DNA from 4 places in the Mesorhizobium sp. LCM 4577 genome. Region 3 is predicted to be linked to each of the others. Evidence: predicted binding sites of a transcription regulator. Region 3 holds the regulator's gene; each other region holds the start of a gene.
The links. Region 3 encodes LexA, which represses DNA repair genes until DNA is damaged. Its sites were predicted from a motif close to TGTTCNNNNTGTGTTCNG; they were not measured.

Region 1: LCM4577_RS26020 (2'-5' RNA ligase family protein) is a predicted target of LexA. The motif match lies at 2,897-2,914, and genes of this name have one in related genera.
Region 2: LCM4577_RS15100 (carbohydrate kinase family protein) is a predicted target of LexA. The motif match lies at 1,482-1,499, and genes of this name have one in related genera.
Region 4: LCM4577_RS09820 (ImuA family protein) is a predicted target of LexA. The motif match lies at 3,101-3,118, and genes of this name have one in related genera.

What each region holds. Positions count from the first base shown of each region.
Region 1 covers NZ_MDDU01000035.1:231,326-236,551, reverse strand. The annotation lists gene ggt (gamma-glutamyltransferase) at 1-298, shown strand, start outside; gene LCM4577_RS26030 (acyl--CoA ligase) at 349-1,878, shown strand; gene LCM4577_RS26025 (2-dehydropantoate 2-reductase) at 1,878-2,855, shown strand; gene LCM4577_RS26020 (2'-5' RNA ligase family protein) at 2,958-3,569, shown strand; gene LCM4577_RS26015 (nuclear transport factor 2 family protein) at 3,657-4,010, shown strand; gene LCM4577_RS26010 (SRPBCC family protein) at 4,107-4,586, opposite strand; gene LCM4577_RS26005 (helix-turn-helix transcriptional regulator) at 4,583-4,936, opposite strand; gene LCM4577_RS26000 (ArsC family reductase) at 5,123-5,226, shown strand, end outside.
Region 2 covers NZ_MDDU01000012.1:114,419-118,845, reverse strand. The annotation lists gene recA (recombinase RecA) at 261-1,358, opposite strand; gene LCM4577_RS15100 (carbohydrate kinase family protein) at 1,742-2,695, shown strand; gene LCM4577_RS15095 (pseudouridine-5'-phosphate glycosidase) at 2,734-3,651, shown strand; gene LCM4577_RS15090 (TfoX/Sxy family protein) at 3,871-4,194, opposite strand; gene LCM4577_RS15085 (GFA family protein) at 4,284-4,427, shown strand, end outside.
Region 3 covers NZ_MDDU01000024.1:272,929-278,154, forward strand. The annotation lists gene trpD (anthranilate phosphoribosyltransferase) at 1-306, shown strand, start outside; gene trpC (indole-3-glycerol phosphate synthase TrpC) at 311-1,123, shown strand; gene moaC (cyclic pyranopterin monophosphate synthase MoaC) at 1,125-1,601, shown strand; gene glp (gephyrin-like molybdotransferase Glp) at 1,601-2,806, shown strand; gene lexA (transcriptional repressor LexA) at 2,923-3,663, shown strand; gene LCM4577_RS22990 (ComEC/Rec2 family competence protein) at 3,657-5,226, opposite strand, start outside.
Region 4 covers NZ_MDDU01000005.1:32,124-37,349, forward strand. The annotation lists gene LCM4577_RS09810 (error-prone DNA polymerase) at 1-880, opposite strand, end outside; gene LCM4577_RS09815 (DNA polymerase Y family protein) at 877-2,397, opposite strand; gene LCM4577_RS09820 (ImuA family protein) at 2,312-3,064, opposite strand; gene LCM4577_RS09825 (ABC-three component system protein) at 3,746-5,062, shown strand; gene LCM4577_RS09830 (three component ABC system middle component) at 5,063-5,226, shown strand, end outside.

The sequences.
Region 1 (5,226 bases), on a different contig from region 3:
CATGGGCGGCGGCTACCAGCCCTTCGGGCATGTGCATCTTTTGACCAACATGATCGACTTCGGCATGGACCCGCAGCAGGCGATCGACGCGGCGCGGGTGTTCTACAACCACGACGTCGTCGAGGCCGAGCGAAGCGTGCGCGCCGATGCGATCGAAGGTCTGCGTCGGCTTGGCCATCAGGTGGTCGAGTCCGGTCATCCGCTGGGCGGCGGGCAGGCGGTGCTCATCGATTGGGAAAAGGGCACGCTGACCGGCGCTTCCGATCCGCGCAAGGACGGCCTGGCGCTCGGATATTGAGAAGGCCTTTGCTGGACATCGGCCGATCGTTCGAAACATAGTCTGGAACCATGACAAACAGCGAAAACGCCACCGATCTTGCCCATCGCCTTGCACCCGGAGCCGACAACGCGCCGGCCATCGCCGCGCCCGAGCGAACGGCCCTCTCGCATGGCGGACTGCGCCGCCTGATCGGCGATACCGTGGCGCGCTTGAACGCGCTGGGCATCGGCCGTGGCGATCGGGTCGCCATCGTGCTGCCCAACGGCCCGGAGATGGCCACGGCTTTCATCGCCGTGGCGGCCGCCGCGTCCACCGCGCCGCTCAATCCGGCCTACCGGGTCGACGAGCTCGATTTCTATCTGAGCGATATCGGCGTCAAGGCGATCCTCGTCGGCAAGGACGAGCAGGGCCCTTCGGTCGAAGTCGCCGGGCGCCTCGGCATCCCCGTGCTGCGGCTGGTGGTGCCGGAAGGCGCGCCGGCCGGCGCCTTCACGATTGAGGGCGATCCGGTCGGATCGCCGATCGCATCCGGTCTGGCCGCCGATGGCGATGTCGCACTTCTTCTGCACACATCCGGCACCACCTCGCGTCCGAAACTGGTGCCGCTCAGCCACGCCAACCTCGCCGCCTCGGCAGCCCATATAGGGGCGACGCTCGGCCTGACGCCGGCCGACCGCTGCCTCAACATCATGCCGCTGTTTCATATCCACGGCCTGATCGCCGCGGTGCTGTCCTCGCTCGCCGCCGGCGGCAGCGTCTTCTGCACGCCGGGTTTCAATGCGCTGCGTTTCTTCCAGTGGCTCTCAGAGGCCAAACCCAGCTGGTACACCGCGGTGCCCACCATGCACCAGGCGATCCTGCCGCGTGCCGCGCGCAATCCGGAACAGCTTGCCGGGGCGAAGCTGCGCTTCATCCGCTCTTCCTCGGCGTCATTGCCGGCGCAGGTCATGGCCGAGTTGGAGAAGACCTTCGGCTGCCCGGTGATCGAGGCCTATGGCATGACCGAGGCCGCGCATCAGATGGCGTCCAACCGCCTGCCGCCCGGACTGCGCAAGCCAGGCAGCGTCGGCGCGTCGGCCGGACCGGAAGTCGCCGTCATGGCGCCGGACGGGCGGCTGCTCAAGGCCGGCGAGATCGGCGAGATCGTCATTCGCGGCCCCAACGTCACYGCCGGCTACGAAAGGAACCCGGACGCCAATGCCAGCGCCTTCGCCCATGGCTGGTTCCACACCGGCGACCAGGGCGTGCTCGACGAGGACAGCTACCTGCGCGTCACCGGCCGGCTGAAGGAGATCATCAATCGCGGCGGTGAAAAGATCTCGCCGCTCGAGGTCGACGACGTGCTGATGGATCATCCGGCGGTGGCGCAGGTCGTCACCTTCGCCATGCCGCATGACAAGCTGGGTGAAGAGGTCGCGTCCGCAGTCGTGCTGCGCGAAGGCCAGAGCGCCAGCGAGGCCGACATCCGCGGCTTTGCGTCGACCCGGCTCGCCGACTTCAAGGTGCCGCGCAAGGTGGTGATCCTCGATGAAATCCCGAAGGGCGCCACCGGCAAGCTGCAGCGCATCGGTCTCGCGGCAAAACTCGGGCTCGGCTGATGCGCATTGCAGTCTTTGGCGCTGGCGCCATCGGCGGCTATCTTGCCGCCAAGCTGGCGATCGCCGGCAATGTCGATCTTTCGGTAGTGGCGCGCGGCGCGCATCTGGAGGCGATCAAGGCCGACGGCCTTCGCCTGATCGAGGACGGCAAGGAAACGGTTGGCGTGGTCCGCGCCGCTGCCCGCGCCGATGAACTCGGCGTGCAGGACTATGTCGTGCTGGCGCTGAAGGCGCATTCGGTCGGGCCTGCGCTTGACCAGATAGCACCGCTGCTCGGGCCGGACACCGCCGTCGTCACCATGCAGAACGGCGTGCCATGGTGGTATTTTTACGGGGCCGGCGGCGCGCTCGAGGGCACGCGGCTCGACGCGGTCGATCCAGGTGGTGCGATCTGGGAGCGCATCGGCCCGCAGCGCGTCATCGGCTCCGTCGTCTATCCGGCCGTGGAGGTCGACGCGCCCGGTCTGATCCGGCATGTCGAGGGAACGCGCTTTTCGCTGGGCGAGCCGTCCGGCGAGAAGAGCGAGCGAGTGACCGCGCTTGCCCGCGAAATGGTCAAGGCCGGGCTGCAGGCGCCGGTGCGCGAGGACATCCGCTCGGAAATCTGGGTGAAGCTCTGGGGCAACCTCTCCTTCAACCCGATCTCGGCCCTGACCGGCAGCACGCTCGCGGCCATCGTCGCCGACGAAGGCACGCGCGCCACCGCCCGCGCCATGATGCTGGAAGCGCAGGCGATCGGCGAGCGCCTCGGCGTGCGTTTCCTCATCCCCGTCGACCGGCGCATCAAGGGCGCCGGCGATGTCGGCGAGCACAAGACCTCGATGCTGCAGGACCTCGAGCGCGGCCGCCCGATGGAGATCGACGCGCTGGTCACGGCCGTGCAGGAGCTCGGCCGCCTGACCGGCCAGCCGACGCCGACCATCGACACCGTGCTGGCGCTGGTGCGCCGGCTGGCGATCGAGCGCGGGTGTTATTGACTTCATAGACGTGAAGATCGCCCGCCCTTGACTCTTGCCAATGTTCCTGTTTTGTTCTTGTTACGAGCTTAAACAGGAGCGTTCTCAGCCGAACGAGTACGGATGTCTCGGCAGCAAGAGTTTGATTTCGGGATCCCGATTCCTCCACTGCAGCCGAAGCGGCCCGACCGGGTATTCTTCGCGCTATTTTTGCAGGCCAAGGATCGTGCCGCGTTTTGGTCGCTGCAGACACATCTCTGCGATCTCAATGGGATAACTGGGCCGCTGCTACTGAAAGAGCGATTTCACGTCAGTCAACAGCATGTCGGTGACTACAAAAGGCTTCGATCGAAAATCGAATTCGCGGCAAAGCGAGCTGGCCGGTTGGTTGAAATGCCGGCGTTTGAAGTCACATTTCGCCATGCCGTAAGTTTTCCGGGGCGCCCGGCGGCAAAAGGCAGACCGCCATCGCGTCCGTTTGTGCTTTTGGCGGACGATGGGCCGGTCCGCGAACTCAGCCGGCGGATTGGCATTGCGATGAAGGCAAACGGTCTCAAGTCGGCGGATCATTTTGTCCCGCATATGACGCTTGCCTATGACGAGAAATTCGTCCCCAGGCAGCCGATCGATCCAATCGGCTTTGTAGCAAGGGAGTTTGTCCTCATTCACAGCCTGCGCGGCCTGACGATCTACAAGAATTTGAGCCGCTGGCCGCTGATGGCCGCGCCATCCTGACACGAATTGTCACCTGCGGAGCGGCGCATCGCTGGCAGGCGAACGATCGGTCCCTATCTGATCTCTTGTCCAAACCGGGAGGAAATCATGACCACTGCGGAAATTGCCAAGGATTTCACCGAACTCCTCAGGAAGGGCGACAGCCACACCGCCGCCGCGAAATACAATGCCGATGACATCGTCAGCTACGAAGCCATGGAAGGCCCGATGGCCGTGTGCAACGGCAAGGAAGCCGTCAAGCAGAAGGGCGAATGGTGGGAAGCCAACCACGAGGTTCACGGCGGTTCGGTCGAGGGTCCCTACGTCAATGGCGACCAGTTCGCGCTGCGCTTCAGCTTTGACATAACGCCCAAATCGACCGGCGAACGCGTCAAGATGGATGAGGTAGGCCTCTACACGGTCAAGAACGGCAAGATCAGCGAAGAGCGGTTCTACTACTGAGGCTTGCTGGCCTTGGGCTGCGAACGCCCTTCGCAGCATGATCTAGCAATCAGGCATGGCGGCCTCGGATGATACCCAAGCCGCCATGCCCGCTTCTCAGATCGTCTTCACATAGTCCGCCAACTGGTCGGCGACCGTGCCCCAGCCGTCGAAGAACCCCATCTCCTCATGGCTGTTGCGCGTCGCCTCGTCGCGGTGGATGGCGGTGGCGGTGTAGCGCGTGCCTTTGCCCTCGGGCGTCAGCGCGATGACAGCGGTGATGAAGGGCTCGCCGGACGGCCGGTAGCCCGGCAGCAGCGCGTCGGTCCACACCAGCCGCTCGTTCGGCACGATTTCCAGATAGCAGCAGTGACGGTCATTGACCTCCTTGCCGTCGGGCGATTGCATGCGCGTGCGGAACAGGCCTCCAGGCCTGAGGTCGATCTCGCAATCGGTGATGACCCACGGCTTCGGCGTGAACCACTGCTTGACATGCTCCGGCCGCGTCCAGGCGCGCCACAGCAACTCGCGCGGCGCGTCGAGGAAGCGCTCCAGCGTCAGGTCCAGTTTCGGGTTCGGCTTGAACGGATAGCTCACTTTTCACTCTCCTTGAGGTTCATCACATAGGTGTCGAACTGGTCGAGCCGGCGCTCCCACAGCGCGCGCTGTTCGGCGAGCCAGTTTTCCGCAAGCTTCAGCGGTTCGGGCGAAAGGCTGTAGGTTCTGACGCGCCCGGCCTTTTGCGACTGCACCAGCCCGCAACCTTCCAGCACCTTGAGGTGCTCGACGAAGGAGGGAAGCGCCATGCCGAAGGGCTCCGCCAGCTCGCTGACCGAAGCCGGGCTTCTGTTCAACCGCTCCACCACACGCCTGCGTGTCGGATCGGCCAGCGCGCGAAAAATGCCGTCGACGGGCAGTGGATTCTGGCTTGCTGTCTGCAGGCTCATGGCTGTTCCTTCCGAGACCGCCTGGCGGTCGGGCAATTGTTGCCCAAAAATATTTAGGAAAAAACCTTAGTATTGGCAAGGGCCAAAATCGCACCCGGCGCAAGGCGCTGGCAAAGCTTGTGGGGCCGGCCTAGGCTTCCACCGGATTCGAAACCCATCCGACAGAGGCCCCAATTGACCATCACCATGTTCGGCATCACCACCTGCGACACGATCAAGAAGGCGCGCGTCTGGCTGGAGAGCCATAACGTGCCCTATCGTTTTCACGACTACCGGGCAGAGGGGATCGA
Region 2 (4,427 bases), on a different contig from region 3:
AAGGACCAAAGCGCATCGCCTGAATTTATGCAGCGCAAGCGCTTTGGGCCAATCAGCCGGCGAGCGGCGGCCCAGCACCACCCGCAGAACGCAAAACCGCCGGCGCGAGGGCCGGCGGTTCGGGGTACGCAGTACTCAAGAACTCGATTACATAAGCATAACCCGATAAACCAGGATTGTGGCCGAACTCCGGCTAAGCCGGCGAATTGCTTTCGCTCAATCCGTGACAGGAACCGCTGCGCGATCTTCCTGGGCCGGCCCTACATGGCGCCGGCTTCGTCCTCGAAACCGTCGTCCCCGCCTTCGGAGCTGCCATTCTCGAGGAATTTCTCGGCGATCAGCCCGGCATTCTGCCTAAGCGCCATCTCGATCTCGCGCGCCGTGTCCGGATTGTCGCGCAGGAACAGCTTGGCGTTCTCGCGACCTTGGCCGAGACGCTGCGAATTATAGGAGAACCAGGCGCCCGACTTCTCGACCACTCCAGCCTTGACCCCGAGATCGACGAGCTCGCCGGTCTTGGACACGCCCTCGCCATACATGATGTCGAACTCCACCACCTTGAAGGGCGGGGCCAGCTTGTTCTTGACCACCTTGACGCGGGTTTGGTTGCCGACGACCTCGTCGCGGTCCTTGACCGAGCCGATGCGGCGGATGTCGAGGCGCACCGAGGCGTAGAATTTCAGCGCGTTGCCGCCCGTGGTCGTCTCGGGCGAGCCGAACATGACGCCGATCTTCATGCGAATCTGGTTGATGAAGATGACCATGGTGTTGGAACGCGAGATCGAGGCGGTCAGCTTGCGCAGCGCCTGGCTCATCAAACGAGCCTGGAGACCGGGCAGCGCGTCGCCCATCTCGCCTTCGATTTCGGCGCGCGGCGTCAGTGCAGCCACCGAGTCGACGACCAGGACGTCGATGGCGCCCGAGCGCACCAGCGTGTCGCAGATTTCCAGCGCCTGCTCGCCGGTGTCGGGCTGCGAGATCAGCAGGTTTTCCAGGTCGACGCCGAGCTTGCGGGCATAGACCGGATCGAGCGCGTGCTCGGCATCGACGAAGGCGCAGATGCCGCCCTTCTTCTGCGCTTCCGCAACCGTGTGCAGCGCCAGCGTCGTCTTGCCCGAGCTTTCCGGCCCGTAGATCTCGACGATACGGCCGCGCGGCAGGCCGCCGACGCCGAGCGCGATATCGAGGCCCAGCGAGCCGGTTGGCACGGTTTCGATCTCGACCGCCTGCTCGTTGGCGCCGAGCCGCATGATCGAGCCCTTGCCGAAAGCGCGCTCGATTTGCGACAGCGCCGCATCCAGAGCCTTTGATTTGTCCACTGCCTTATCCTCTACAAGCCGCAAAGTATTCTGAGCCATGATACATCACCCCTTGGTCGTCAATGAAGGCCGGACAATCCGTGATCCCTGCCGATTTGTACCTTTTTTGTTCTCATTTGGCAAGGGGCAACAAGTATCTGAAAAACAATCAACATCTTGATTTGTTCTATTTTTGTCTCACCAGGGGCAGTGCGGAGCGCAACCACTGGTCCAGAAGAGATTTCGATGTCCGGCCATCCCGAATCGCGACCCCGATTGCAGGGTGACCGGGGGAACCTAGAGCAATTCCAGGAAAAGTGCGTAGCGGTTTTCCGTCCGGAATTGCGCAAAACTAAAGAGTTAGAGCGGTTCGGCGATTCCGTGAAACGCTGAACCGCTCTAGTGTGCGCAGCCGCACGATCAATGAAAGTCAGCGACCCGAAATGCCGACATCCCCAACTATCTTGGCCCCAACGATCCTGGCTTTCGGCGGCGCCCATATCGACCGGCGCGGCCAGGTCTCGGGCATTTATGTGCCGGCCGCCTCCAACCCCGGCATGATGCGCGAGGATGTCGGCGGCGTCGTCTTCAACGCGCTGCGCAGCGTGGTGAAGCGCGGCGTGTCGGCCTCGCTGATCTCGGTGCGCGGCGGCGACGCGGCGGCCGAAACGGTCGCCTCGGCGATCGACAGCGCCGGGATCACCGACCTCTCGGTCGTGTTCCTCGACCGCACGACGCCGAGCTACACGGCGCTGATCGACGCCGAGGGCGAATTGATCGTCGGGCTGGCCGACATGGCGCTCTACGACCTCGCCTTTCCCAAGCAGATGAGGCGTTCCAAGGTGCGCGAGGCGATCGCCGCCGCCGACGCGATCCTGTGCGACGCCAATCTGCCGACGGCGGCGCTGGAGCGCCTGGTGGCGCAGGCCGGCGGCCGACCGGTCTTCGCCATCGCCGTCTCGCCGGCCAAGGTCGTTCGCCTGTCGCCGCTGCTCGGCGATCTGTCGCTGCTTTTCATGAACCGCCGCGAAGCCGCCGCGCTGGTAGCTGCCGAACTGTCGGGCAAAGCCCTTGTGGGTGCGCTCAGGCGGGGTGGCCTCAACGCCGGCGTGGTTACCGCCGGCAGCGCCCCCTTGCTGGGCTTCGACGACACCGGCATCTTTGAAATCGACCCGCCCGCGCCGCGCCGGGTCGCCGACGTGACCGGCGCCGGCGACGCCCTGACCGGCGCGACGGTCGCCGCCCTGCTGCGCGGCCTGCCGCTGCGCGCCGCGCTGCGCGAGGGCGTCGCGGCGGCAATGCTCGCCATCGAGAGCCCAGAGGCCGTGCCGTCCTTCACGACTGCCAACTTCGGCCAAGCGCTTGCCCTTGTGCCGGAGGCACGGGAGGTGGCATAGGGCACCGACAATCTAGTTCCTCCTTGTCGGAGACAGCCATGACGCCGCAAGCCGCCCGTCCCTTCATCGATATCCATCCGCCCGTGGCGGAAGCGCTTGCCGCCGGGCGGCCCGTGGTGGCGCTGGAATCGACCATCATCACCCATGGCATGCCCTACCCCGACAATGGCGCCATGGCGGCCAAGGTCGAGCAGATCATCATCGACGGCGGCGCGGTGCCGGCGACGATCGCCGTGGTCGACGGCCGCATCAAGATCGGCCTGTCGGACGGCGAACGCGAATCGCTCGCCATGACGGGCGACGCCATGAAGCTGTCGCGCGCCGATCTCGGCTTCGCGGTCGCTCAGAAGCGCACGGGCGGCACCACGGTCGCGGCCACCATGATCGCCGCGCATATGGCCGGCATAAAAGTCTTCGCCACCGGCGGCATCGGCGGTGTCCACAAGGGCGCCGAAAAGAGTTTCGATATCTCTGCCGACCTCGACGAACTGGCGCGCACGCCGGTCATCGTCGTTTCGGCAGGCGCCAAGGCGATCCTCGACATCGAAAAGACGCTGGAAGTGCTGGAAACGCGTGGAGTGCCGGTCATCGGCCATGGCAGCGAGACCATGCCCGCCTTCTGGTCCAGGCAATCGCCCTTCCGCGCACCGCTGACCCTCAATGGGCCTGAAGACATCGCCCATTTCTACCGAACGCGCCAGGCGCTGGGCCTGGGCGGCGGCATCCTGGTCGCCAATCCGGTGCCGCAGAATGACGAAATCCCGGCCGACGAAATGGCCGGCTATATCGAGGCCGCGCAAAAGGCGGCCGAGGCGCAGAACGTCACCGGCAAGGCGGTGACGCCGTTCCTCTTATCGAAGATCCTTGAACTCACCGGCGGCCGCAGCCTCAAGACCAACATCGCGCTGGTCGAGAACAATGCGAGGCTGGCGGCGGAGATTGCGAAGGCGCTGTAGCACGCGCGGCTCCCGCCAACCGCAAAGGCCGAGTTTCCCTCACACCCCCCTCTGGCCTGCCGGCCATCTCCCCCGCAAGGGGAAGATCAGCAGCTCAGCCGCCGGCTCTTCTCTTCAACGTTGGCGATTAGCGAAAGCCGGGGCGACATCCAATTCCGCCCTTGCGGGGGAGATGTCCTGCAGGACAGAGGGGGTGCTGTCCCGCCAGCATTCTAAGTTTCACTTCCCCGCCCTTCGTCCAGCCTCATAAGCCCGCCGTGCCCACACCGCCATTTCATCGGGATCGTCGAAGGCACTGTCCGGCACGCTCCAATAGGGCATCGCCACGGCCTTGCCGTGGCGCGAGCCGGTATAGGTCCACCGGGTGCAGCCGGCGGCTTCGAAGTCGGGGATGCTCTCCTCGTCCGCCTTCAGCATCAGCTCGCCGCGCACGACGACCGCGACGATGACGCCGTCGCAATAGATGCCCTTGCCGCCGAACAGTTTGCGGATGCCGATCGGGCCAAGGCTTTCGAACAGTTCTTCAAGGCGCGTATTGTCCATGCCGCGATCATCTCATCCGGCATCGGCCTTGTCATTGCCGCAACCAAAAGCATGCTGACAGATTAAAACCTGGAAACGGAGTTCCCGCCATGCCCGTCCTGCTCAAAGGCTCCTGCCGCTGCGGCGCCGTCCGCTTCGAGGTGGAAAGCCACACGCCCGTGCCGTTCATGCTCTGCTACTGCTCGATCTGCCGCAAGCAGCAGGGCGGCGGCGGTTTCGCCATCAATCTCGGC
Region 3 (5,226 bases):
GCGGAGCTTGCCGGCGGCGAGATCCGCAGCTTTACCCTGACGCCGGAAGCCGCCGGGTTGAAGCGGCACACCAGGGAAGAGCTGCGCGGCGGCGATGCGGCCTACAACGCCAAGGAGTTACGCGATATGCTGGGCGGAGCGCCCGGCGCTTATCGCGATACGGTGCTGATGAATGCCGGCGCCGGGTTGGTCGTGGCCGGCAAGGTGACGACTTTGGCCGACGGCATCGCGGCGGCGGCGCAAGCGATCGACAGCGGCCGCGCGCTTGGCGTGCTGGACAAGCTTGTCGAGATTTCGAACGGATAAGGCCTTGTCGGATATCCTGCGCAAGATCGAAGCCTACAAGCGCGACGAGATCGCCGCGGCGAAAGCGAAGGTACCGTTCGCCGAGATCAAGGCGCGGGCAAAGGATGCCGGTGCGACGCGCGGCTTCCTCGCGGCGCTCGACGCCAAGCGCCGGGCCGGCAACTTCGCGCTGATCGCCGAGATCAAGAAGGCCAGCCCTTCCAAAGGCCTGATCCGCGCCGATTTCGATCCGCCGGCGCTCGCCGGGGCTTATCAGAAAGGTGGCGCAGCCTGTCTTTCGGTGCTGACCGATGCTCCGTCCTTTCAGGGCGCGCCGGAATTCCTGACGGCGGCGCGGGCAGCGGTACGCTTGCCGGCCCTGCGCAAGGATTTCCTGTTCGATCCCTACCAGGTCTACGAAGCGCGCGCCTGGGGCGCCGACGCGATCCTGATCATCATGGCGAGCGTCGACGACACGCTGGCCAGGGACCTCGAAGCGACCGCCTTCGAGCTCGGCATGGACGCTCTGATCGAGGTGCATGACGAGGCTGAAATGGAGCGTGCGCTAAAATTGTCGTCGCGGCTGATCGGCATCAACAACCGCAATCTGCGGACCTTCGAGACCAGCCTTGAGACTTCCGAACGGTTGGCGCCGATGGTGCCGGCGAACCGGCTGCTGGTCGGCGAAAGCGGCATCTTCACGCATCAGGATTGCCGCCGGCTGGAGAAGAGCAAGATCGGCACCTTCCTGGTCGGCGAGAGCCTGATGCGACAGGCCGATGTGGCCGCGGCAACCGAGCTTCTGCTGACGGGCAAGGCAGCGGCCGAGGCCGTCTGATATGGCCCTCACCCATCTCGGCGCCAAGGGCGAAGCCAACATGGTCGATGTCGGCGACAAGGCCGAGACGACGCGCACGGCGATCGCCGAAGGCGTTGTCTCCATGCAACCTGAAACGCTGGAGATGATTCTTGCTGGCGACGCCAAGAAAGGCGACGTGCTGGGCACAGCGCGTATCGCCGGCATCATGGCCGCGAAGAAGACGCATGAGCTGATCCCGCTTTGCCATCCGCTGCTTCTCACCAAAGTGGCCGTCGAGATCGAGCCGGACCGCACGCTGCCCGGCCTCAGGGTCACCGCGCTCGCCCGTGTCACCGGCAAGACCGGCGTGGAGATGGAGGCGCTGACCGCCGCCTCGGTCGCTTGCCTCACCATTTACGACATGGCCAAGGCGGCGGACCGCGGCATGGTGATTTCCGGTATCCGGCTGGTCGAGAAGACCGGCGGCAAGTCGGGCGATTACAAGGTGGATGCCTGATGGCTTTGGTTCCGGTCGCCGAAGCGCTCGAACGCCTGCTCGATGGCGCAGCACCTTTGCCGGGCGAAAGCATTCCGCTGGCGGATGCAGCCGCGCGGGTCCTGGCGGAACCGGTCGTGGCGCTGCGCACGCAGCCGCCCTTCAACGCCTCCGCCATGGACGGCTACGCCGCGCGCGCCGCCGACGTCGCTTCGGCGCCGGCGCAACTCGAAGTCATAGGCACGGCGCCTGCCGGCCGCGGCTTTTCCGGGACCGTCGGCGAAGGCCAGGCCGTGCGCATCTTCACCGGCGCGCCGCTGCCTGAAGGCGCCGACACCATCGTCATTCAGGAAAACGTCCGCGATCGCGGCAATGGCAGGATCGAGGTCACGGAACCGACCGCGAAAGCACGCAACGTACGCCGCCGCGGGCTCGACTTCGGTGAGGGCGACGTGCTGCTCGAAAAGGGCCGCGTGCTCGATGCGGCAGCCCTTTCGCTGGCCGCCTCGGCCAACCATCCCGCCCTGAATGTCGTACGCCGGCCGCTGGTCGCAATCATCGCCACCGGCGATGAACTGCTGCCCCCGGGCAGCGCGCTCGGCCCCGATCAGATCATTTCGTCGAATGCATATGGCGTCGCCGCCGCCGCCCAGTCGGTCGGCGCACGTGCGCTCGATCTCGGCATCGCCGCCGACCGCAAGGAGGCGATCGCCGCGTTGGTCAGGAAAGCGGTCGAGGCGAATGCCGATGTCATCGTCACGCTCGGCGGCGCCTCCGTCGGCGACCACGACCTGATCCATGACGTGCTGACCGGCGAAGGCATGCAGCTCGACTTCTGGAAGATCGCCATGCGCCCCGGCAAACCTCTGATGTTCGGCCGGCTTGGCAATGTCCGCTGCATCGGCCTGCCCGGCAACCCGGTGGCCAGCATCGTCTGCTCGCAGCTTTTCCTGAAGCCTCTGCTTGCCCGGCTCGGCGGCCGCGACCACAGGCAGGACGTGCGGGTGGCCCGGCTGGGCGCCGCGATGCAGGCCAACGACCTCAGGCAGGACTATGTGCGCGCCGTCGTGCGCGAGGACGCCGGCACGCTGATTGCGACTCCCTTCAGCATCCAGGACTCCTCGATGCTCAGAATGCTCGCCGACGCCAACGGCCTGATCGTGCGCGAGCCTTTCGCGCCGGCAGCCGAAACCGGCGCCGAATGCAGCGTTCTGATGTTACGCTAAACAAAACGTCAACAAATTCACTAAACTTTAAACGGTTGCGGAACACAACTGGAACAGATAGTGTTTGTTCTGGGTTTGTTTTTCTGATTCTGGTTTCAGAACCCGTGGGGGCCGCCATGCTGACGCGCAAACAACATGAACTTCTGATGTTCATCCACGAAAGGCTGAAGGAAAGCGGGATTCCGCCGTCTTTCGACGAGATGAAGGAAGCGCTCGACCTCGCCTCCAAGTCCGGCATCCACCGGCTGATCACGGCGCTGGAGGAACGCGGCTTCATTCGCCGGCTACCGAACCGGGCGCGAGCGCTGGAAGTGTTGCGGCTGCCCGACTCGATCGCCCCCGGCCTCAATGCAGCGAAGAAGTTTTCGCCGAGCGTCATCCAGGGAAGCCTGGGTCAGAACAATCTCAACCGTCAGATCAAGCCGGCTGCGCCATCGCGCGCCCCGACGCCAAGCAATGACGACGATGCCGGGTCCGCCGTATCCATTCCGGTGATGGGCCGCATCGCCGCCGGCGTGCCGATCGACGCCATCCAGCACCAGACGCATTCGATCACAGTGCCGCCGGACATGATCGCCGGCGGCGAGCATTACGCGCTGGAGGTCAAGGGCGACTCGATGATAGAAGCCGGCATCTTCGACGGCGACACCGTCATCATCCGCAACGCCAACACGGCAAGCCCGGGCGAGATCGTGGTCGCGCTGGTCGATGACGAGGAAGCGACGCTCAAGCGCTTCCGCCGCAAGGGCGCCTCGATCGCGTTGGAGGCCGCCAACCCGGCCTACGAGACCCGCATCTTCGGGCCGGACCGGGTCAAGGTGCAGGGCAAGCTTGTTGGGTTGATCCGCCGCTACTGATCCGGTTGCGAAGGTTTCGCATCCGCCCGCTCAGGCTTTTGATAAGGCGGCAGTCCTCTCGCCTCGCGAGTATATTTCCGCTGCTCGTGCCAGGGCCGATATGGCTCTTCCACAGCATAGCGGACGGCCGGCCGCGCGGTTGCCGATTGCGGATCGAAGAAGACGGCGGCGCTGCCGTCGCGCGCCAGCTGCCGCTTGGTGACGACAAGCACGCGCGGATCGTAGCAAGGATTGTAGGCGGTGGCGTCGTTGATGACGATGAGATCAGCGAAGCCGCAGGCAGGCCGGGCACTGTCGCGGTTTTCAGCGAGTGCGACGATGGCGCCGGATGGATGCCGGCCGATGCAGAGATCACCCGTACAGTAGAACGGCGAGCCGGGCGGCAGGTCGACGGGATCGGCGATGTCCAGCGCATCTTTGGCAAACGTCTCCGGCGGCACGATTGTCTCGGCTTTCAGCGCCCGTTTCCAGTTGTCGGTGGTGAACTCGTTGGAACGTTCGCGATTGACGGCAAGCTCGCCGCCGCCGATCGGCATCGCCACCAGATGCGCGTCCTCGGAAATGAGTACATCCGGCGTGCGGACATGCGGAATGGCCAGCAGCGCGGCGAGCGCAAAGGGAACGGCGGCAAGCCTCAGCCAGGTGGTGGCCATCGTCGCGATCACCAGCGCGACCGTCGCCAGCAGCACCGACTGGATCGAGATCAGCCCGACGGCGTCGACCGGTGAGCGCTCGGAGATCCACGACGAAATGGCGATCATCGCCGTCAGCCCCTTGCCCATGACAAAGAGGAACGGACCGTCGAAGCCGAAGGGCATGGCCAGTGCGCTCAGCACGGCGAACGGCATGACGATCAGCGAGACGATCGGCATGACCGCCAGGTTGGCGAGCAGGCTGAGCGGCGACACGCGCTGGAAATGCCAGATCGCAAACAGTAATGTCGCGCTGCCCGCGATGAGCGACGTCACGGCGGCGCCACCCACACCGACCGCCAGTTTTCGCGACAGGAACCCGAGCAACGAACGTTTTGCCGGCGGCGCGGTCGTTTTGCCGGCGCGATAGTCGGCAAAGCCGGCATAGGCGCCGACCAGGGCGGCGGTGGCGGCGAAGGACATCTGGAAGCTCGGGCCGACCACTTCGTGCGGCGAGACGAGGATCACCGCGATTGCCGAGATCGCCAGGTTGCGCATGGTGAGCGCCGCGCGGTCGAAGAGCACGGCGGCGAGCATCACGGCGAGCATAATGAAGCTTCGCTCGGCCGCCACCACGATGCCGGAGATCACGAGGTATGCCGCGATCGAGATGAGCGCGATCCCGGCGGCATATTTCTTCACCGGCCGGCGCGACGAGAAATCGGGAAACAGCGCGAAGGCGCCGCGCAAAAGCACCATGATCGTGCCGGCGACCAGCGCCATGTGCAGGCCGGAGATCGAGATGATGTGGTAGATGCCGGTGCGCCGCATCGACTCGTTGATTGCTTCCGGAATGCCGGCGCGCACGCCGACGATCAGCGCCGCCGCGATCTCGCCCTCGGATCCGCCGATGCTGCTCCTGATGTGATCG
Region 4 (5,226 bases), on a different contig from region 3:
CCGGCACGCCTTCCGGGTAGCGCGTCGCGGCGCCCTGCCATGTCAGCTTTTCGAGCGCCTGCTGCGGTGTCAGCGATGGGTCGTCGCGCTCCTCCGGATATTGGTAGGCAAGCTCGCCGAGAGAGAACCGGCAGCGGTCGGCGATCTCGATCGTGCGCGCCAGCGCTTCCGGGTAGCGTGCAAAAAGCCGGTGCATTTCCTGAGGCGGCTTGAGGTACCGGTCGGCATGCCGCTCGCGGCGCTCGCCGAGCGCGTCGATGGTGACATTGTGCCGGATCGCGGTGACGACGTCCTGCAGGATGCGGCGGCCCGGCTCATGGAAGAGCACGTCGTTGGTGACGACGCACGGCACCTTCATCTTGACGGCAAGCGTCGCCAGGTCATGGATGCGAAGCTGGTCGTTGGGCCGGCGCCTGAGCGTCAGCGCCATGTAGGCGCGGTCGCCGAATGCCTCGCGCAGATGTCTCAGGCGCATCGCCAGGGTCTCATCGGCCATATCGGGCAGGAGCACGGCGATGAGGCCTTCTCCATAGGCGACGACATCGCTCCATTCGAGATGGCATTTCGCCTTTCCGGCCCGGGCCTTGCCGAGCGAGAGCAGCCGGCACAGCCGGGAATAGGCGTCACGGTCGGTCGGGTAGGCGAGCAGTGACATGCCGTCCGTGAGGTCGAGGCGGCAACCGACGATGAGGCGCACGCCGGTGGTCTTGGCCGCCTCGTGGGCACGGACGATGCCGGCGAGGCTGTTGCGGTCGACGACGGCGAGTGCCTCGATACCGAGAAGTGCGGCCTGCGAAAACAGCTCCTCGGCCGAGGATGCGCCGCGCAGGAAGCTGAAATGCGAGGTGACCTGCAGCTCGGCATAACGCACGTCGTTCATCCGAACACTCCATGCAGGAACCACCGGTGCGAGCCCGTCGCCGCATCCTCACCGTCGCCGGCGCGGTAGAGCCAGTAGCGCTCGCCATCGTCGTCCTCGACCCGGAAATAATCGCGCACCGCCACCAGTTCGGCGTCGCGCTTCCACCATTCGCCGAAGACCCGCTCCGGACCGTCCGCGCGCCTCACGCGCCGGCGCACCCCGCGCCAGGTGAAGGACGCCGGCGGATGGTCGGGCAACAGCGCCACCGTCTCGACCGGGTCCGGCTGCGGCAGCAGGCGCGCTGGCCTCGGCCAGTGGCCAGGCCAGGCCGCGCCGGTGTCGGCCGCCATCGCCGGGATCTTGGTAACCGAACGCTCCGGCACGTCGCTGGCGACGGGCGCAAGGCGGTAGACGGCGCGCTCGCCGACGCGGTTCATCAGCGTATCGATGAGGTCGGACACGTCCGGCACAGTTTCCTCGACGAGGGAACTCACGGCCTGGCTGCGCTCCAGGGGGTCGGCCGATGTGGCCGCCAGGATCATCATCTCGATGCCGAAACCGGGCGCGATGGTCTCGACCTTGTCGCAAAGCAGCTTGGTCAGCCGTTTGGCATCGCGAACGGGCATCGCCATGCCGACACGGATCGCCTGCGCCTGGCTGTCGACCCGCTGGCAGATGAGATCGAGACGACGCGCGCCAAGCCCGCGCTGTTCCATCAGGCTGCAGAGCTTGTCGACGAGCTTGCCGATGTAGCGCGCGATTGTCTCGGCCGCGCCAATCGGCTCGGCGAAGGCACGGCGGACTTCCACGATGTCGGGCGGGCGAACCGGGTCGATCGGCTCGGCTGTGTTGCCGAGGGCCTGATCGATGCGGCGGCCGATCTCCGGGCCAAAACGCAAGGCAAGCGGAGCGCGTGGCTGTTTCAGGAGATCGCCGATCCGTTGGAAGCCAAGCCTGCGCAGCTCTGCCGCCGTCGAAGGCGCGATCCGCAACGCCTCAAGCGCAAGCGGCTCGAGGACCAAATGGCCGTGGCCAGCCGGCGCGATGCGGATGGCTTGATCGCCATACCGGGCCAGCGCATGCGCCGCGCCCCAGCTGTCCGCGATCGCCGCGCGGGCTACGATGCCGGACATCGCCAGACGCCCGACCAGTCCGTCCAGCATCGCGACCTCACCGCCATGGAGGTGGTCGGCGCCTGTCGTGTCGATGACGATCCCGTCGGGAGGATCGGGCGCTACGATCGGCGCAAATCGCAGCATCCAGACGGCGAGCCGCTCGAGCGCCTCGGCATCCGCCTGGCGGTCGGCGTCCTGGATCGCAAGCCCCGGAACCAGCACCTGCGCCTTCGTCACGGGCATGCCCGGGCGCAAGCCGGCGGCGAGCGCCGCTGCGTCGGCCGCGAGCACCACGCGCCGGTTCTTGTCGCGGCCGATCAGAACCAGCGGGGCCTCAGCCGGCGGCGCCGCGTCGCCGGCCTTCCGCCGCACCCGATCGGTGGGCCAGGTCGGCAGGAACAGCGAGACGACCCGTGCCATCGCACGCCTCCAATTCGAAATCCGCACTTTCGCCCGCGCGGGCGCGGATCAATTCGACCAGCCATCGGTGACGGCCGACGCCCGGCACGGGCAGCGGCGTCGAGGGCAGGACCGAGACGCGCCACCGGGTCATCGCGGCCGTCGGCTGGCCGAAATCGGCCGCCTCCGTCTGCCGCCGCCATCTTCGCAGCGCGATTCCGATCGTGCGGGCTTCCTCGGCGGCGAGCTGCAGTCGCCGCGAAGCCGTCATGGTCAGGCGGGCGACCTCGCCGACGACCGCGCCCAGCCCGCCATGCCGGATGCCTTCTTCCATGCATGCGAGGATCGTCTTGTCGTCGCCGGCCTCGACATAGATGACGCGGTCCGGTTTAAGGCCGGCCTGTGCCAGCGCCGGGGCGAACAGGTCGGGCCGGGCGATGCACCACAAGACCTTGCCGCGCGTGCGCGCCGCTACGCCGCCCGCGAACAATGCCGCCGCCGCGCCATCGATGGCGCCATTGCCCCCGCCCGCGATTTCATGCAGCGCGCCGAGCGCCAGCCCTCCGCCCGGCAGGCGCGCATCCATTTCGGTGATCCCGAACGGAAGCACCGATCTGGCGGGTCGGCTTCGGCCCTGGATCTTCTCGATCCGCGCGCGCAGTGATTCTATGGCGGGCTCCGGCCGCAAGATGGTCGTTGACCTCCAGGAAAGCGTATATAAGCATGTTCTCTATTTGTTCTATGATTGAGCAGCGAGAGTCAAGTGGCCTGTCCTGTCCCCTTGATTTGAGGCATTAGCTTCTGCCTGAGCAAAGGCAGCTTTGCGCCTTCATCGCGGACGTTCAGGCAACCGAGGCAAATTCTCGAAAGCTGCCATGCCACTCGCGGTGTCAAGGTATCGAACGTGCGGACTGCGCATTGACGGCATCTGAGTCGCCAACCTTGAAGCAGAGATAGAGAAAATGCCTGTTGCGGACGTGCTGCTGGCGGCTCGTCGATACCAGCCAAGGGTCAATGACCGGCGGCTTTAGGTCCTTCATCGACCCAGTACTCGCTCAAGAAAGCTTCGACTATCGTCGAACTCGCACTCTCCCAAGGTCGTCCAGGTAGATCGGAGAGCGGAACTCCCGCCAACAACTAGCGGGCAGGATGGGCTGGTACGACGCGGCCGGGACGGGCGTCTTCGGTGTCGGCCTGAAGGTCCTCTTCGTTGGCTGGCTCTAGCACGATGCGGGTCGCGGACTTGGTCAATAGCAACATCCGCGACACGGACAACTGATACTCGTATCCTGCTAACGCGGCCTCCGCGCCTGACGCTGGTGCACTGGCGGCTTTTTCTATGTCTGCTACGGAATGCTGAAGCCCTGAAATGATCGCCCTAATGCAAACTATCCACACCCAGAATCCATTCAACGGGCATTTTTTGGTGGCGAACGTGCGCGCCGTGATATCTATTCCCCAAGTATTGGGAGGGGGCGTGAGCAGTAGTTCCGACAAGCACAGTGTCGCGCACGTCGCGGCAGGATACCTCTATCAGGCGCGCCTCGCGTTGTCCGAAGCGTTGAAGTACGCCAACGTCGATTCCAGCGTCGAGGTCTCTATTGAAAAGCTGGACGACGTATCGTTCGAAAAGGACGGTGCGGCCATCGATCTGCTCCAGACCAAGCACCACCTGCACCAGGCCGCGAACCTCACCGACGGGTCGGTGGATCTTTGGAAGACGCTCGGCATATGGGCCGAAAAAACGAAAGATAACCCCTCTCTTCCCGGCAGGACTCGATTTGCACTTGTGACCACATCCGCCGTGTCCGAAGGGACGGCCGCCCATCTCCTCCGCCCGGCGACGATCGGCGAGGGGCCGCGTGACATCGACAAAGCGCACGAATTGCTTTTGGCCGCTGCAGCGGCCTCGAAAAATGCTGCGATTGCAAAATCCATCGTGTCATTCACAGCGTTGCCGACCGCGCTCCAGAAGGAATTGCTTTCAGCCGTACAAATCCTGGACGGTGCACCGCTCATTGCGGACTTGGAAGCGGTGATCGAAAACCAGATTGCACTTCTCGCGCCACGCGGCAAAGCGGCCCTCGCCCGAGAACAGCTTGAAGGTTGGTGGTGGCCGCGCGTCTGCGCGCTCCTCCAGTCGATATCTCCAGGAACGATCGCCGTGACTTCGCTCGAACAAAAACTCGACGAAATCCGGGAGAGCATGAAGCGGGACGCGTTGCCGCTAATCATGGATGATGCGGAAGTCAACGACGCTGAACTCAGCAAGCTGGATGACTTCTGCTTCGTTCGACAACTCCGCGGCATCGGCTTGGGACAGCGCCGCTTGGAACTTGCAAAGCAGGACTATTACCGCGCCTTTGCACAGCGCTCCCATTGGGTTCGCGAGAGCCTTGTGCTGGATGATGAGGTCAGCCACTTTGAGCGCAATCTGATCGAAGAATGGCAACCGCGCTTTGAGCAAATGCGCGACGGCCTCACAGCGGGCTGCGGTGAGCCTGAGCTCAAGCAGGCCGGTTTAGGACTCTACTCGTGGGTCGAGAACGAAGCGCGCTTTCCGTTCCGCACGCTCACCAACCGCTTTCTCAGTGTCGGTTCGTATCATATCCTCGCAGACAGATTGCGCGTGGGTTGGCATCGCGACTACGTGACACTTTTCGCTAAGCAACTGGAGGATGCGTAGATGTCCTCCTCGCGCTGGAGCCTCGGCTGGTCTGAGCGACCCACGGAAGAGGCCAATAACTTCAATCCGGCCTTCTGCGGAGAATTGCTCTGCAGAAGCGTGGGTGAGTACTACAAGAAGGCGGGGCAGCCTATGAGCGTTGTGCTTGCCTTCGTCGTTCTCCC